4 regions of the Mesorhizobium sp. P2_B5 genome follow, and region 1 is predicted to be linked to each of the others. Evidence: predicted binding sites of a transcription regulator. Region 1 holds the regulator's gene; each other region holds the start of a gene.
What was found. Region 1 encodes PhoB, which activates phosphate uptake and scavenging genes when phosphate is short. Its sites were predicted from a motif close to TGTCATNNANCTGTCAT; they were not measured.
Positions count from the first base shown of each region.

Region 1 (4,212 bases):
GCGCGCGTCGGCATGGTGTTCCAGAAGCCCAATCCGTTCCCGAAGTCGATCTACGAGAACGTTGCCTACGGCCCGCGCATCCATGGGCTGGCCAAGCGCAAGTCCGACATGGACCAGATCGTCGAGTCGAGCTTGAAGAAGGCGGCGATCTGGAACGAGGTCAAGGACCGCCTGCAGGAGCCCGGCACCGGCCTGTCCGGCGGCCAGCAGCAGCGCCTGTGCATCGCGCGCGCCATTGCGGTGTCGCCGGAAGTAATCCTGATGGACGAACCCTGCTCGGCGCTCGACCCGATTGCCACCGCACGCGTCGAGGAGCTGATCGACGAGCTGCGCCAGAATTACACGATCGTCATCGTCACCCACTCGATGCAGCAGGCGGCGCGCGTGTCGCAGCGCACGGCGATGTTCCACCTCGGCTACCTGGTCGAGGAGGGCGCCACCGACAAGATGTTCACCAATCCCGACGACAAGCGCACCCAGGACTACATTACCGGCCGCTTCGGCTGAGCCGTCCAGCGGTTGAATTTTCAGGCACGAGGACCACGATCATGGGTGAACATACCGTCGCCTCCTTCGATGAAGAGTTGGGCCAGATCAGCAAGCTGATCCGCGACATGGGCGATCTGGCCGGGTCGATGGTCAGCGGCTCGACAAAAGCGCTGCTCAATTCCGACAATGCGCTGGCGCAGCGCGTCGTGTCCGACGACGCCATCATGGACGCGCGCCAGCGGGAACTCGACGATCGTGCCATCACGCTCATCGCCAAGCGCCAGCCGATGGCCAACGATCTGCGTGCCGTGGTCGGCTCGATCCGCATGGCCGGCGACCTCGAGCGCATCGGCGATCTCGCCAAGAACATCGCCAAGCGCGTTGGCACCGTGGGCCTCAGCGTCACGCCGCGCGACCTCTCGCATTCCATCGATGCGATGGCGCAGCTGGTGCTGATCCAGGTGCAAGGGGTGGTCGAGGAATATGCCGCCGCGGATGCCGCAGCCCTGGCGAAACTCAGGAATGAGGACGAACGTATCGACGTCAAATACACGTCGGTGTTTCGTGAACTCTTGACCTACATGATGGAAGACCCGCGCAACATCACCGCCTGCACGCATCTCCTGTTCTGCGCCAAGAATCTGGAGCGCATCGGCGATCATGTCACCAACATCGCTGAAAATGCGTATTATGTGCTGACCGGCCAGCAATTGCCCGCCAATCGCCCGAAGCAGGACGAGACGGCGATGGCCACTTCGGCCTGACAAGGGTGAACTGCTGATGATCGCGCCACGCATCATGGTCGTGGAGGACGAGGAGCCGCTGGGCGTTCTTCTCCGCTACAACCTCGAATCCGAAGGCTACCAGGTCGAGGTGGTGACGCGCGGCGATGAGGCCGAAATCCGGTTGCAGGAAAATGTGCCCGACCTTCTGGTGCTCGACTGGATGGTGCCGGCTGTGTCCGGCATCGAGCTCTGCCGCCGGCTGCGCATGCGGCCCGAGACCGAACGGCTGCCGATCATCATGCTGACCGCGCGTGGCGAGGAGAGCGACCGCGTGCGTGGCCTGTCCACCGGCGCCGACGACTATCTGGTCAAGCCGTTCTCGACACCGGAATTCATGGCGCGCGTGAAAGCGTTGCTGCGCCGCGCCAAGCCGGAAGTGCTGTCCAGCGTGCTCAAGGTCGGCGACATCGTGCTCGACCGTGAATCGCACCGCGTCTACCGCAAGAAGAGCGAAATCAGGCTCGGACCGACCGAGTTCCGCCTGCTCGAATTCATGATGCGCCATCCCGGCCGCGTGTTCTCGCGCAGCCAGCTGCTCGACAATGTCTGGGGCGAGACGATCTATATCGACGAGCGCACGGTCGACGTGCATGTCGGTCGACTGCGCAAGGCGGTCAATAATGGCCGCATGCCCGACGTCATCCGCACCATCCGCGGCGCCGGCTACGCCATCCGGGAAGATTAGGCGCGCCGCGCTGTTGCCGGCCCCTCAGGCGACATGCTTGCCCGCTTTCGCCTGAATCCCCGGTGCGAAAATCTCCTGGTCGACGAAGCCGAGCGCGCGCATGGCGCAGCCTTCGCGGATCAGCGGCAGTTCGTTGGGCTCGGTGTCGAAGGAGATCGATTTCGAGTGCTGGCCGCCGGCGGTCTGAGCAATCGCCTCGCGCAATGCCGGTTCGATCAGATCGAACGCGGCGGCGCTGACTCCGACCATGGCGACAGGTGCTGGATCGATCAGCGCGAACAGGCTGCCGAGGCCGAAGCCGAGCGCCTCGCCGGCCTTGCGGTAGGCTTCGCGCTCGGGGCCATCGGTCTCGCGGGCACGTGCGGCGAGCGCCCGCATGTCGGCGTCGCCGACATCGACCGGTTCGGCATCCTCGCTCATCATTTTGGCGCTGCGCCAGATGGCGTAGTTGCCGGCATAGGCCTCCACGCAGCCGCGCCGCCCGCAACGGCACAGCGCGCCGCCGGGCCGATGGATCATGTGGCCGAACTCGCCGCCCGACGAATGGGTGCCGGTGAACAATTCGCCCTTCAGCACCAGCCCCATGCCGATGCCATGCGAGAGCAGGATAGCGATGAAATTGTCGCGGTAGCGCTCAGGCTGGCGCCATTGCAGCGCCACCGCCATCATGTTGCAGTCGTTTTCCATGGTGGCCGGAATGCCGAACTCCGCTTCCAGTATGTCGGCGAAGGCAATGTCGGTCAGCGGCGTGATCGGCGACCACAGCATGGCGCGGGCCTGCGAATCGGTGATGCCCTGGATGCCCATGGCAATACGGGCGACGCTCTGGACATCGAGGTCGGGGTCCTCGATCCGGCGCCGGACAATCGCTACGCATTCGCCGATCAGCTCGTCGCGCGGCATGGTCAGCGTGTCCAGCCGACGCTGCTCCTCGGCGATCACATGGCCGGCATAGTCGATGACGGTGACGGAGAGGAAGTTCAGCGACAGCACCACGGTCATCACCGCGGCGGCTTCGGGGTTGAGCGCAAGGCCAACCTGCGGCCGGCCGCGCTTCAGCGCACCCGTCTCGCCGGGTTTGCTCTCGGCCAGGATGCCTTCGGCAATCAAATCCGAGGAGATCGCCGATATGGTCGAGTGGCTGAGGCCGGTGGTCGCCGCAATCTCGGTCCGCGACGGCTGGCCGGCCCGGCGCACGGCCGAAATCACCATCGCGCGGTTGCGACGGCGCAGATCATCGTGGCGGATTCCAACCGACATCGTTTTTGTTTTCCTCCCGGACCTCCTCGCGCCTCATGATAGTGGAGGCATTTGGTGGTACCAGCCAAATATTGGCAGAAGCAGGCGGCGCTGTCATTGTTTATTGCGAGTCTCGAAAAAATTCACAGAGGCCATCAGATTCCATCAGAATCGATGTTGACAGCGCCTCGCCGTTGGACCAGTATTTTTTCGAGGCTCGAAAAAATAGAGCCTCTGTGTGCCGGCCTTCGGGTCAGTTTTGTCGCGCCGTGCGCGGCGCAGGGAGGGTTATCATGAACAGATTTGCAGCCGCCATGCTGGCGGGTGTCGCCATGTCGCTGACGCTGGTGTCGGTCGCGCAGGCGAAGGACAAGGTCATCGGCGTGTCGTGGTCGAACTTCCAGGAAGAGCGCTGGAAGACCGACGAAGCGGCGATGAAGGCGGCGATCGAGGCGGCCGGCGACAAGTACATTTCCGCCGACGCGCAGTCCAATCCCGGCAAGCAGTTGACCGACGTCGAAAGCCTGATCTCGCAGGGCGCCAACTCGCTGATCATCCTGGCGCAGGACGCCTCGGCCATCGGCCCGGCGGTGCAGAAGGCGCTGGACGAAGGCATTCCAGTCGTCGGCTATGACCGCCTGATCGAGAACAAGGACGTCTTCTATCTGACCTTCGACAACAAGGAAGTCGGCCGCATGCAGGCCCGCGAAGTGTTCAAGGCGAAGCCCGAAGGCAACTATGTCTTCATCAAGGGCTCGGGTGCCGATCCGAATGCCGATTTCCTGTTCGCCGGCTCGATGGAAGTGCTCAAGGAAGCCATCGACTCGGGCAAGATCAAGAATGTCGGCGAGGCTTACACTGATGGCTGGCTGCCCGCCAACGCCCAGAAGAACATGGAACAGTTCCTGACCGCCAACGACAACAAGGTCGATGCGGTGGTTGCGGCCAACGACGGCACAGCCGGCGGCGTCGTCGCGGCGCTGACGGCGCAGGGCCTGGCCGGAACCGTTCCGG
Region 1 covers NZ_JBFUDJ010000001.1:98,599-102,810, reverse strand. Annotated here, with positions in the region: gene pstB (phosphate ABC transporter ATP-binding protein PstB) at 1-507, shown strand, start outside; gene phoU (phosphate signaling complex protein PhoU) at 549-1,253, shown strand; gene phoB (phosphate regulon transcriptional regulator PhoB) at 1,270-1,959, shown strand; gene AC1D1N_RS00495 (ROK family protein) at 1,984-3,219, opposite strand; gene xylF (D-xylose ABC transporter substrate-binding protein) at 3,492-4,212, shown strand, end outside.

Region 2 (4,212 bases), on a different contig from region 1:
CAGCAAGGGCCGGACGGCCCCATCGTCATCGAGAATGCCGCGTATTCGAGGTTCGACCGCTTCTTTGAGGCGAACGGCCATTTCAACGCGCTGGTCGGCTGCAACACCTGGACGGCGGCGGGTCTGCGCACCGCCGGTCTGCGCACCGGCTGGTGGAACCCGCTACCTGCCTCGCTCCGCCTGTCGATGCGGCTTTACAACTAGCTGAAAACGGTAGGCATCCCGGCGACGTCTAGCGCCGGATGATTTTCTGCGGCTCCCAGCCATAGAGCCAGTCGAGATCGGCGGCTAGCTTTTCGGGCGAGCGCATGGACAGGAAGAGATTGCGGGCGACAGCCACCGGGCCGGCGGCATGCCAAGCCAACCGGTTGACGGCGCCGCGACGTGCTGCCTTGGCGACCCGGGGCCGCCGCAGGTTTTCCCAGATCTGAAGACTCCTCGCCGGATCGGCAGGGAAATCGGCAATGACGTCAGCCAGCATCACGGCATCCTCGATCGCCATGGCCGCGCCTTGCGCCGCAAACGGTGTCATCGCATGCGCGGCGTCGCCAATCAGGGCGATGCCTTGCGGGCTTGTCCACCGCTGCTGGACGACCGTATGGATCGGAAAGGCCGTCCAGGGACCGGCCAGCGCCACAAGCTTCACCAGGCCCGGCGCTGTGCCGCGCGTGGCGCCGTCGAGAACAGCTGGGTCGGCATGGCCCGACCAGCCTTCGGCTATGCGCTCGCCCTTGGTGAAGGCGGCGAGATTGAAGGCGCGGCCGTTGCTGACGGGATAGGCGACCATGTGGAAGCCGGGATGCAGGAAGGTGGTGACACAGTCGGCGGCGCCGATCGCGGTAAAGGCTTCTCCGGCGGTGCTCTCAGCCGCGACCGTTGCCCGCCAGGCGAGTTCACCCGAAAAACGGCTTTTGCCGAAGCCTGCGAGTTGCGCCCGGACCGACGACCAGACGCCGTCGGCGCCGACCAGGAGCCGGCCGCTTGCCTCGATCGCGCGGCCATCCGCTTCGGCGGTCACGGCGACATCTGACGCATTGACGGCGATGCTGTTGACGCGTGCACCCGTGACAAGCTCAATTCCCGGCCGTTCAACCACTTGCGCCAGCAGCGCCGCCTGCAGATCAGCGCGGTGGGCGACGAGATAGGGCGCCTGCCAGCGCGCTTCGGCGGCTTGCCCAAGTGGCACCCGCGCCAGTTTGCGCAGCGTTCCGGCATCCTTGAGCACCACCGCTTCCGGTCGCAAGGCCGCCGGCAGCAGGCGCTCAAGCACGCCGAGCTTTCGAAGTATGCGTGTTGCGTTGGGCGAAAGCTGGATGCCGGCGCCGGCGGCCTCGAGGCGCGACGCCTGTTCGAACAGCCTTACCGCATATCCGCGTTCGGCAAAGGCAAGGGCAGCCGTCAACCCGGCGACGCCAGCCCCGGCGATTATGACCTGCCGGGCCTGTGTGTCCTGCATCGGGCTGGTCGCGAAAGGTTCAGGCGGCCTGGTCGATATAGAGGCAACCGGGCGGCTGGGTTTCCGTCGCCTTCAGCTTCGCCGAATAGCGATAGAGCGTCGAGCAATAGGGGCAGACCTTTTCATTGTCGTCGCCCATGTCGAGGAAGACATGCGGATGATCGAAGGGCGGATTCGCGCCGGTGCACATGAATTCCCTGACACCGATGTCGATCGCCGGGTGGCCGGCATCGTTCTGGAAATGGGGAATGGAACCGCCTGCCATCGTCGTCTCCTTAACGCAGTCTCGTCTGCATCTGGATCATAACAGCTCTCTTTGCAAGATCGATGAAATGAAACTGTCGCAAAAGGCTGGCAGAGGATAAGTTGAGCCGGTTAAGCGCATGACCGGGAAGCCGAGCGATTCCGCGACGGATCATGCGTCACAAAGACATGGTAGAGCGTCCATGGCCATCTCGGCATTTGCGGCGCTTCAAAAGGAACGGTTGCGGGCAGGAAACCATGAATGAACTGAAGCCGGTGCTGAACGAATTCATCAATATCGAGGCGGCAAGCCCCGAGGGCGGCAATCCCGACCGTTTCGTCAACCGTGAATTCTCCTGGCTGCAGTTCAACCGGCGCGTTCTCGAGGAATCGCAGAACGAACACCACCCGCTACTCGAACGGGTCCGTTTCCTGTCGATCTCGGCCGCCAATCTCGATGAATTCTTCATGGTCCGCGTCGCCGGTCTTGCCGGCCAGGTTCGCGAAGGCATCGCGCTCAAGAGCCCCGACGGGCGCACGCCCGAGCAGCAGCTCGAACAGCTTTTGCGCGAGGTCGAGCGGCTGCAGGAGGACCAGCAGAACAGTCTGTCGGCGCTGATGCTGCTGCTCAACAAGGAAGGTATTGAGAGCATCACCCGCGATGCACTGACCAAGGATGAGAAGGTCTGGCTGGAAGATCATTTCCAGGATCAGGTCTTCCCGGTGCTGACCCCGCTGTCGATCGACCCGGCGCATCCGTTTCCGTTCATTCCCAACCTCGGCTTCTCCATGGCGCTGCAATTGCGCCATCGCAAGAATGGCGAGGAGATGAGTGCGCTTCTGCGCCTGCCGGTGGCGCTGAAGCGCTTCATCCGTCTGCCGGACCGCAAGCAGCATGTTCGCTTCATTCCGCTCGAGGAGGCGGTCGGTCTCTATATCGGCAAGCTGTTCCCCGGATACGAGGTCAAGGGCTCCGGCACCTTCCGCATCATCCGGGACAGCGATATCGAGGTCGAGGAGGAGTCGGAGGATCTTGTGCGCCTGTTCGAGACGGCGCTGAAGCGCCGCCGCCGCGGTTCGGTCATCCGCATCGAATTCGACAAGTCGATGCCCGGCGAATTGCGCGAGTTCGTTGCCGGTGAGCTTGGCGTCTCTTCGAGCCGCATCAGCGTTCTGACCGGCCCGCTGGCGCTCAGCCAGATTTCGGAGATCGTCTCCGTGCCGCGCGACGACCTCAAATTCAGGCCCTACAATCCGCGCTTTCCCGAGCGAATCCGCGAACATGGCGGCGATTGTTTCGCGGCCATCCGCGAGAAGGACATCGTCGTCCACCACCCCTACGAATCCTTCGATGTCGTGGTCCAGTTCCTGCGCCAGGCGATGGCCGACCCGGAAGTGGTGGCAATCAAGCAGACACTCTATCGCACCTCCAACGACAGCCCGATCGTGCGTGCGCTGGTCGATGCGGCCGAGGCCGGCAAGTCGGTGACCGCTCTCGTCGAGCTCAAGGCGCGCTTTGACGAGGAAGCCAACATCCGCTGGGCGCGCGACCTCGAGCGCGCCGGCGTCCAGGTCGTGTTCGGCTTCCTCGAGTTGAAGACCCATGCGAAAATGTCGCTGGTGGTGCGGCGCGAGGACGGCAAGCTGCGCAACTATGTGCATCTGGGCACCGGCAACTACCATCCGGTCACCGCGCGCATCTACACCGACCTGTCCTTCTTCACCACCGATCCGACGATCGCGCGCGATGTCGCGCAGCTCTTCAACTTCATCACCGGCTATGCCGAGCCGACCGATGAGATGCGGATCGCCATCTCGCCGTTTACCCTGCGCAGCCGCATCCTGAAGCACATCACCGACGAGATCGGTCATGCGCTGGCCGGCCGGCCGGCGCGCATCTGGATGAAGATGAACGCGCTGGTCGATCCGAACATCATCGACGCGCTCTATGACGCCAGCCGCGCCGGCGTCGAGATCGATCTTGTCGTACGCGGCATTTGCTGCCTTAGGCCGCAGGTGCCGGGCCTGTCGGAAAACATCAGGGTCAAGTCGATCGTCGGCCGCTTCCTCGAACATAGCCGCATCTACTGCTTCGGCAACGGCCATGGCCTGCCCTCGGACGAGGCGATCGTCTACATCTCCTCGGCCGACCTGATGCCGCGCAATCTCGACCGCCGCGTCGAGACCATGGTGCCGATCACCAATCCAACTGTGCATGAACAGATACTTGGCCAGATCATGCTGGGCAACATCATGGACAACCAGCAAAGTTTCGACGTATTGGCTGACGGAACCTCCCGGCGCGTGGCGCTGGAGGAGGGTGAGGAACCGTTCAACGCGCAGGAATATTTCATGACCAATCCTAGCCTGTCCGGACGGGGCGATGCGCTGAAGTCGCATGCGCCCAAGCGCATCGCGCAGTTCAAACGCCGCAAGAAAAACGCTGCAGCGTCCGGCTGATGATTTCAACTTCCCAGGGCCGGCTGCAGGATCGCCGACCGCTGTCCATCATC
Region 2 covers NZ_JBFUDJ010000011.1:125,073-129,284, reverse strand. Annotated here, with positions in the region: gene AC1D1N_RS26835 (TIGR02117 family protein) at 1-204, shown strand, start outside; gene AC1D1N_RS26830 (FAD-dependent monooxygenase) at 233-1,456, opposite strand; gene AC1D1N_RS26825 (zinc-finger domain-containing protein) at 1,476-1,721, opposite strand; gene AC1D1N_RS26820 (RNA degradosome polyphosphate kinase) at 1,958-4,159, shown strand; gene ppx (exopolyphosphatase) at 4,159-4,212, shown strand, end outside.
Region 2: a site for PhoB is predicted at 1,785-1,801, ahead of AC1D1N_RS26820 (RNA degradosome polyphosphate kinase). Genes of this name have one in related genera too.

Region 3 (4,212 bases), 370 kb from region 1:
TGACGATTTCGTCGACGCCGATCGCCCTGATGCCGCGCCGGTAGAACAGGTCGTAGGCGACGTCGAGGATCTTCTTGGCAGCTTTGGGCGGCGCCGCTGCATGACCGTCGTTGATGGTCAGTTCAATATTTTTGTCCGTTGGCATAATATGACTCGATTGACAATGTTACCGATCGGTACGTATACCTGCCTCCACCCTGCAACGTACCGGTCAGTAACATGATAGCTCAATCCCGTCCCTTTGGCCAGCGCTACGCTTTCGTCGTGGTCGGCGTCATCTTCCTCTGCCTGCTGATCGCGGCCGGTCTGCGTTCGGCTCCCTCCGTGATGATGCTGCCGCTGGATAAGAGCTTCGGCTGGGGACGGGATACCGTTTCGATTGCCGCTGCCATCGGCATCTTCCTCTATGGCCTGACCGGGCCGTTCGCCGCCGCCCTGATGGAGCGGATCGGTCTGCGCCGCACGCTGCTCGCTTCGCTGGTGGTCATGTCGGGCTCAACCGCGCTCAGCCTGCTGATGACCGAGCCCTGGCATCTGTTCCTCACCTGGGGCGTGTTTTCCGGCATCGGCTCGGGCGCTGTCGCCACCGTGCTCGGCGCCACCATCGTCAATCGCTGGTTCAAGACCAATCGCGGCCTCGTCATGGGGCTGATGTCGGCCTCCAGCGCCACCGGCTTGCTGGTGTTCCTGCCGCTGCTCGCCTCGCTCGCCCAGTCGGGCGGCTGGCAGCCGGTCGCCATTGCCGTCTCTGTTGCCACCGCCTGTCTTCTGCCGCTGGTCTGGCTGCTGGTGCCGGAGCGCCCGGCTTCGATCGGCATGGTGCGCTATGGCGCCGAGGCCGATGACGTGCCGCCGGTGTCGCCGGCCTCGCAAGGCAATTTCCTGGCGCATACGCTCAACACGCTGCGCCGCGCCGCGGGAACCAGGGTATTCTGGTATCTGTTTGCCACCTTCTTCGTCTGCGGATTCACGACCAACGGGTTGGTCGGCACCCATCTGATCTCCTTTTGCGGCGATATGGGCATCGGCGAGGTGCAGGCGGCCGGCCTTTTGTCGATGATGGGCATTTTCGACCTGATCGGCACGACGCTGTCGGGCTGGCTCACCGACCGTTTCGACCCGCGCAAGCTGCTCGGTGTCTACTATGGCATTCGCGGCCTGTCGCTGATTTACCTGCCCTATTCCGGCTTCTCGGCGACCAGCCTGATCATCTTTGCCGTGCTCTACGGTCTCGACTGGATCGCCACCGTGCCGCCGACGCTCAGGCTCGCCAACGAAGCCTTCGGCGACCGCAGCGGCCCGATCGTGTTCGGCTGGATCGTCGCCGGTCATCAGGTCGGTGCGGCAGCCGCCGCAGCCTTCGGCGGCACCATGCGGGAATTGCAGGGCAATTATGAACTGGCCTTCCTGATCGCCGGCATGACGGCGATTGTGGCGGCGTGTCTGTCGCTGCTGATCAACACCACCCGGCCGGCCTTCGACCCGGAGCCGCAGGCGGCTTAAGCGCGACGCTAATCTCCCCCCTTGAGGGGGAGATGGCCGCGAAGCGGCCAGAGGAGGTCGGTCCGACTGGGCTCGGCGTCCTTGCGGCGAAGGAGGAGGTCAGCGCTCTACGCGCGGCGACCCCCTCTGTCGCCTTTGGCGACATCTCCCCCTCAAGGGGGGAGATCATCTGTCCATTGTTATCAAAACTTCATCTTTCCGAGATGCGGCTGAAACATTGAGGCTGGACGCTGGTGGCGGACGTTCAAGCCATCAGGAGACAGCCATGAACAAGATCTCGATGACCCGCCGCGCCTTCGTCACCTCAGCGAGTGCGGCCGGTCTGCTCGGCGCATCGGGCCTCGCTTTGCCCTATTATTCGCGCGCCAGCCAGCGCCCGGCGTTTACCCATGGCGTCCAGTCCGGCGATGTCGATGCCTCGAACGGCATGGTGTGGACGCGCACCGATCGACCCTCGCGCGTCATGTTCGAAGTGTCGTCGACCGAGAATTTCGCCAACGCCACCCGGCTGGCGCCGCTCGATACCTCGCCGGCCAGCGACTTTACGGTCAAGCGGCTGCTCACCGACTTGGCTGCCGACCAGGACATCTTCTACCGCATGACGGCCGCCGACCTCGCCGACATCAATGTCGTTTCCGAGCCGATCGTCGGGCGCTTCCGCACTGCACCCGCCTCGAAGCGCGATATCAAATTCGCCTGGTCGGGCGACACGGCCGGCCAGGGCTGGGGCATCGACGAGACCGGCATGAAGACCTACGCCACCATCGCGAAGCACACGCCCGACTTCTTCCTGCATTCCGGCGACACGATCTATGCCGATGGCGCCATGAAGGATGAGGTCGACCTGCCTGGCGGCGGCAAATGGAAGAACGTCGTCCTCATCGACGGCAAGCGCAAGGTGGCCGAGACGCTGGACGAGTACCGCGACCAGTGGAAGTACAACATGATGGACAAGAACGTTCTCGCCCTGAGCGCCATCTGCCCGACCTTCTACCAGTGGGACGACCACGAAGTGCTGAACAACTGGTCGGATTCGAAGGATTTGAGCGCCGACAGCCGCTACACCGAAAAATCCATCCATGTGCTGGCGGCGCGTGCGGCGCGCGCCTTCCATGAGATGACGACGATCCGCTACGAACCGTCGGAGCCGGGCCGCGTCTATCGCAAGATATCCCATGGGCCGCTGCTCGACGTGTTCTTCCTCGACATGCGCTCCTATCGCGGCCCCAACGGCCCTGACATGCAGGACACTATGACGCCGGAGTCCCGTATACTTGGCGAACAGCAGACCAAATGGCTGAAGCGCGAACTGGCCAACTCCAAGGCGACCTGGAAGATCATCGCCGCCGACATGCCGCTCGGCCTCGTCGTCTGGGACGACGGCACCAAGAAGGTCGGCGCGGAAGCCGTCAGCAATGGCGACAACGGTCTGCCCAAGGGCCGCGAGCTCGAGATCGCCGACCTTTTGCGCTACATCAAGAACGCCGGCATCACCAACACAGTGTGGCTGACGGCCGACGTGCATTACACGGCCGCGCACTATTACAACCCCGACAAGGCGCAGTTCCAGGACTTCAACCCGTTCTGGGAATTCGTCTCCGGCCCGATCCATGCCGGCACGTTCGGCCCCAACGATTTCGACATGACCTTTGGGCCGGAACTGAAATTCATCAAGGCGCCGACCGCCGAACAGGGCCAGAACCTGCCGCCCTCGGCTGGGCTCCAGTTCTTCGGGCTGGTCGATATTTCAGGGGCGACCGAGCAACTGACGGTGCGGCTGATGGATCGCGATGATAACGAGCTCTACAAGGTGACGCTGGATCCGGTGCGGTCGGCTTAGCCTGGATAGGTCGGCAGGACAGCACCCCCCTCTGTCCTGCCGGACATCTCCCCCGCAAGGGGGGAGATTAGCAGTTCTGCCGCTGGCGCAGGTTCTTCCGCGTTGACGATTGGCGAAAGCCGACGCGACATCTGATCTCCCCCCTTGCGGGGGAGATGCCCGGCAGGGCAGAGGGGGGTGTGACGGATCGCTACGCTTGGAGTAGGTGGGAACTGTCAATCCGGATAGCAAACCGTCGGAATTTTCGGCCAAACCGCGCTGTCGCACCCTGCCGCTTGCTGCCTCTGCCTGAACGATGCGCTGACCGGGCCGGTGACCACGGGGTCGACGCCATCAGGGGCGTCGGCGAACATCTGCTCGGCCGTCTGGTCAGAGGACGAGACTGGATTGGCTTCCTTCAGCGTCGCGGCCGATTGCGCGGCATTGGCCGCCAGCAGGGCAGCGAATGCGACCGAAGCGATGAGTGGCCAAAATCGGTTGAGTTTGTCGGTCATGAATTTCGAACTGCCCAGGCCCCGAAAGGTTCCCGCCTTGGTTAACAAAACCATCTCACACCGAGATGCTTAAGATTTGATGAGTATTTGGTGATGCGCCTCCTCTTTCGCAATTGCGAAAAACCCTGTATGAGCCGCGCAACCGAAAGAGGCGGCGCCTTTTGGCCTGCTGCCTGCAACGCTCCCGAGACCACAACATGAAAATTCGTAATATCGCGATCATCGCGCACGTCGACCATGGAAAAACCACCCTCGTCGACCAGTTGCTCCGGCAATCCGGCTCCTTCCGCGACAATCAGCGCGTCGCCGAGCGCGCTATGGATTCCAACGACCTGGAAAAGGAACGCGGCATCACCATCCTGGCCAAGGCGACCT
Region 3 covers NZ_JBFUDJ010000001.1:463,763-467,974, reverse strand. Annotated here, with positions in the region: gene AC1D1N_RS02375 (TetR/AcrR family transcriptional regulator) at 1-145, opposite strand, end outside; gene AC1D1N_RS02370 (MFS transporter) at 220-1,503, shown strand; gene AC1D1N_RS02365 (alkaline phosphatase D family protein) at 1,769-3,343, shown strand; gene AC1D1N_RS02360 (hypothetical protein) at 3,559-3,837, opposite strand; gene typA (translational GTPase TypA) at 4,035-4,212, shown strand, end outside.
Region 3: a site for PhoB is predicted at 1,681-1,697, ahead of AC1D1N_RS02365 (alkaline phosphatase D family protein). Genes of this name have one in related genera too.

Region 4 (4,212 bases), on a different contig from region 1:
ACTCACAATCTCGGCACCAACCGGATGAGCGAGAAGGCGGAAGACGGCGTCGTCAACCAGCACGGCCAGGCGCACGACATCAAGAACCTGTTCGTGTCGGACGGCAGCCAGTTCACCACCGGTGCGGCCGAAAACCCGACACTGACGATCGTGTCGCTGGCGATCCGCCAGGCCGAATACATAGCGTCGCAAATGTCGGCCAAGACGATCTGAGCCGTCCTCCCGGACCGCTACGCGGAACGCGCATGGGCGCGTTCCGCACTTTTATCTCCCGAGATTGACTAGGCGCCGACCGGCTGCCCGTCCTTGCGGCGGATGGCGACGACGGACGGCCGCGGCAACTGGCCGTCTTTGAAATCGGGCCACAGCGTCTGCACCTTGTCGAGCGTCTCGGCGTCTTCCGCAGGGTGCTGTACCGACAGGAACAGCGTGGTGCCGTCCGGCGTGAAGCACGGGCCGGTTGCTTCCGCGCCATGCGGGCAAGTGAACAGCAGTTTCGGCAGGCCGCGCGCGGCACCCTCGGTGTCGACGCCATAGACGCCGTCCGGCAGGTCGAAATCATTGGCGCCGTCGGTCGCCACCCACAGCCGCCCGGCCGGATCGAAGGTGATGTTGTCGGGGCAGACGAACCAGCCATTGTCCGACGTATCGGGATGGAAGGTCGCGCCGACCTTGGCATCCCTGGGATTGCCACAGAGCACGAACAGGTCCCAGGCATACTTTTCCGCCGTGTGGTCGGCATCCGCGCCGCGGCCGCCGGGCGGGATCAGCTCGACAATATGGCCCCAGAGGTTTTCCGGCCGCGTGTTGGCCGGATTGACCTTGGACTGGTCGCGCTTCTTGTTCTTGGTCATCACCGCATAGACGCGGCCGGTCACCGGATTGGTCTCGATGTCCTCGGGCCGGTCCATCGGCGTGGCGCCCAGCGCGTCGGCCGCAAAACGCGTCTTCAACAGCACTTCGGCCTGGTCGGCAAAACCGTTCTCGGCAGTGAGCTTCCCCTGGCCATGCACCAACGGCAGCCATGTCATCGAGCCGTCGGCATCGAAGCGGGCGACCGACAGCACGCCCTCGTCGAGCAGATCGGCGCCTGAGGCCGGGTTGGCCTTGTCGTAGGCTTTTGCCGAGACGAAGCGGTACATGTATTCGAAATAGTCGTCGTCACCCATATAGACGACGACGCGGCCGTCCTTGTTGAGGACCACGGTCGACGCCTCATGCGACATGCGTCCGAGTGCAGTGCGCTTTACCGGCTTGGACTGCGGGTCGTAAGGGTCGATCTCGACCACCCAGTCGAAGCGGTTGGCCTCGTTCGGCTCCTTGTCGAGGTTGAAGCGGTCGTGGAAGCGGCCGCGGCCATAGATGTCGGAGCCGTCGAAGCCGTAACGGTCGAGCAGTTCGGCGGTCGGCGCCTTCTTCGGGTCGCCGCCGAAAATGTCCGACACGCCTTCCTCGCAGGTCAGCACCGTGCCCCAGGGGGTGAAGCCGCCGCTGCAGTTGTAGCTGGTGCCGAGCACCTTGGTGCCGGTGGCGTCGGCTGAAGTCATCATCAAGGCATGGCCGGCGGCCGGCCCGGAAACGGTCATTTCGGTGTTGGCGGTGATGCGGCGGTTGAGCGGGCTGTCGGCCACGGTCTCCCACTTGCCGTCCTTCAACTGCACTTCGACGATCGAATGGCCCATCGCGGCCATGCCGAGATCGACCTGTTCCTTGGTCATCGTCTTGCCGGCATCGTCCTCGGTCATCCCGGGAAACATCACATTGGGCGAGATGTATTCGTTGTTGACGCAGAGCAGGCCGTGGTCGGAATTCACCGTGCCCTTGGGCAGCGGCATGAAGGCGATGTAGTCGCAATTGTAACCGAAGCGTTTCTCCTGCTCGTCGGCGGCGACTTTGTTGCCGTCGAACTCGGCGAGGCCTGCGGCAAGCGGGTCGCCCCAGCGCGCGACGATGGTCGTCTCATAGCCCTCAGCGGCGGCATGGGTTTTGTCGTAGACCCGCTTCAGCTCGGGAAAGCCGAGCGTCGACTGCGCTGCCGCGGCATGCGTTTCGCCGGCAAACAAGGAGCCGACAAAGCTGCCGCCGGCAATCAAAGCGCCGGAGGCAAGGCTGCCTTTCAAAAGAGACCGGCGCGAGACGCGCTCGGCAATGACGTCGCGGATGACGGGGGAGGATGAAGACGGTGCGTTGGCCATGGTGTCTGCCTCTCAGGGTGGATGTTACGGCGCACCGCTGCCCTAGTCTGCTTCGGCAACATCCGGATGACATGAGAGGAAGGTTTTGGCGCAAGCGATGGCGAGAGTGGTTTGCTCGGCTCAGCCCTTGGTGCAGGTCGAGGCGGTGAAGGCACCGTCGGGCTGCTTCAGGATGATGTCGAAGGACGGGGTGGTCTCGCCGTCCAGCGTCGCCTGCGTCATCGAGACGGAGTTGCCGCCGGTAGTGTAGCCGCCCAGCGGTCCCAGCCAGGTGATCTCGCCATTGGCGTTCATCTGATAGTTATAACCTTGCCGCGCGGTGCCGAACGTCACCGGGCCGGTATAGACATTGCCCTTGATGGTGATGTCACCGAGGTTGAGGAAGGCGCCGAGCAGATAGACTTCGCAGTGATAGGTGCCGTCTGGCAGCTTGCCATCGCTGAAGTCGGCGCGCGCGCCGTCGCTCGTTGCCATCAGCAGCAGGATGCCGGAAATGCAGGAGATGCGGGATGTCATCGGGTCACTCGTTTGCGGAGTGAGCTTGCCCCATTTTTGCGCCGTGCCGCAATATTGTTCGTCCGCGTGCCTGGCTGAGTTCAAAATCTAGGCACTTGACATAATTGGGCGAAAATTAGGCAAAAGCCTTGTGCGCTGCGCAAATTTCCCTCAATCAATTTTTAACCGGCTGCCTTTGATTTCTTTAGGCTAATATAACAATCGGCTGATAACGTTAGATTATTCCCCATTTCCGAGAGCCGCATTTGCGTTTGGCACGGCTGTTGCATTGCATGGTTGCGCTGCAATCAACCAGCTTGGGAGTATTCGGTATGAGGGGTAATTTCGCGACAATAACAAAAATGTTTTCGGCCGGCGTGGTCGCTGCCGGCCTGTCGATGTCGTCTTCGGCCAAGGCCGCCGAAGACACGATCAAGGTCGGCATTCTGCATTCGCTGTCGGGGACCATGGCGATTTCGGAGACGACGCTGAAAGACGCCATGCTGATGCTCATCGAAGAGCAAAACGCCAAGGGCGGCCTGCTCGGCAAGAAGCTGGAAGCGGTCGTCGTCGATCCGGCGTCCAACTGGCCGCTGTTCGCCGAAAAGGCACGCGAGCTGATCTCCAAGGACAAGGTCGCCGCCGTGTTCGGCTGCTGGACCTCGGTGTCGCGCAAATCGGTGCTGCCGGTGTTTTCCGAGCTCGACAACATCCTGTTCTATCCCGTCCAGTATGAGGGCGAGGAAAGCGAGCGCAACGTGTTCTACACCGGCGCCGCACCAAACCAGCAGGCGATCCCCGCCGTCGACTACCTCATGAGTGAGGATGGCGGCTCGGTGAAGCGCTGGGTGCTGGAAGGCACCGACTATGTCTATCCTCGCACCACCAACAAGATCCTCGAGGCCTATCTGAAGGCCAAGGGCGTCGCGGCCGAAGACATCATGGTCAACTACACGCCATTCGGCTTCTCCGACTGGCAGACCGAAGTCTCGGCGATCAAGAAGTTCGGTTCGGCCGGCAAGAAGACCGCCGTCGTCTCGACCGTCAATGGCGACGCCAACGTTCCCTTCTACAAGGAGCTCGGCAACCAGGGCATCAAGGCCGAGGACATTCCGGTCATGGCCTTTTCGGTCGGCGAGGAAGAACTGGCCGGTCTCGACACCGCGCCGCTGGTCGGCCATCTCGCCGCCTGGAACTATTTCGAGAGCGTCGACACGCCGGAAAACAAGAAGTTCATCGCTGACTGGCACAAGTTCATCAAGAACGACAAGCGCACCACCAATGACCCGATGGAAGCCCACTATATCGGCTTCAACATGTGGGTGAAGGCGGTCGAGAAGGCCGGCACCACCGATCCGGACAAGGTCATCGACGCCATGGTCGGCGTGTCCGTGCCGAACCTGACCGGCGGCTATTCGACGATGATGCCGAACCACCACATCACCAAGCCGGTGCTGATCGGCGAGATCCAGGCCGACGGCCAGTTCGAGACCGTGTCGCAGACGCCCGGCCTCGTGATGGG
Region 4 covers NZ_JBFUDJ010000003.1:328,370-332,581, reverse strand. Annotated here, with positions in the region: gene AC1D1N_RS14340 (GMC family oxidoreductase) at 1-213, shown strand, start outside; gene AC1D1N_RS14335 (PhoX family protein) at 282-2,195, opposite strand; gene AC1D1N_RS14330 (hypothetical protein) at 2,316-2,711, opposite strand; gene urtA (urea ABC transporter substrate-binding protein) at 3,023-4,212, shown strand, end outside.
Region 4: a site for PhoB is predicted at 2,251-2,267, ahead of AC1D1N_RS14335 (PhoX family protein). Genes of this name have one in related genera too.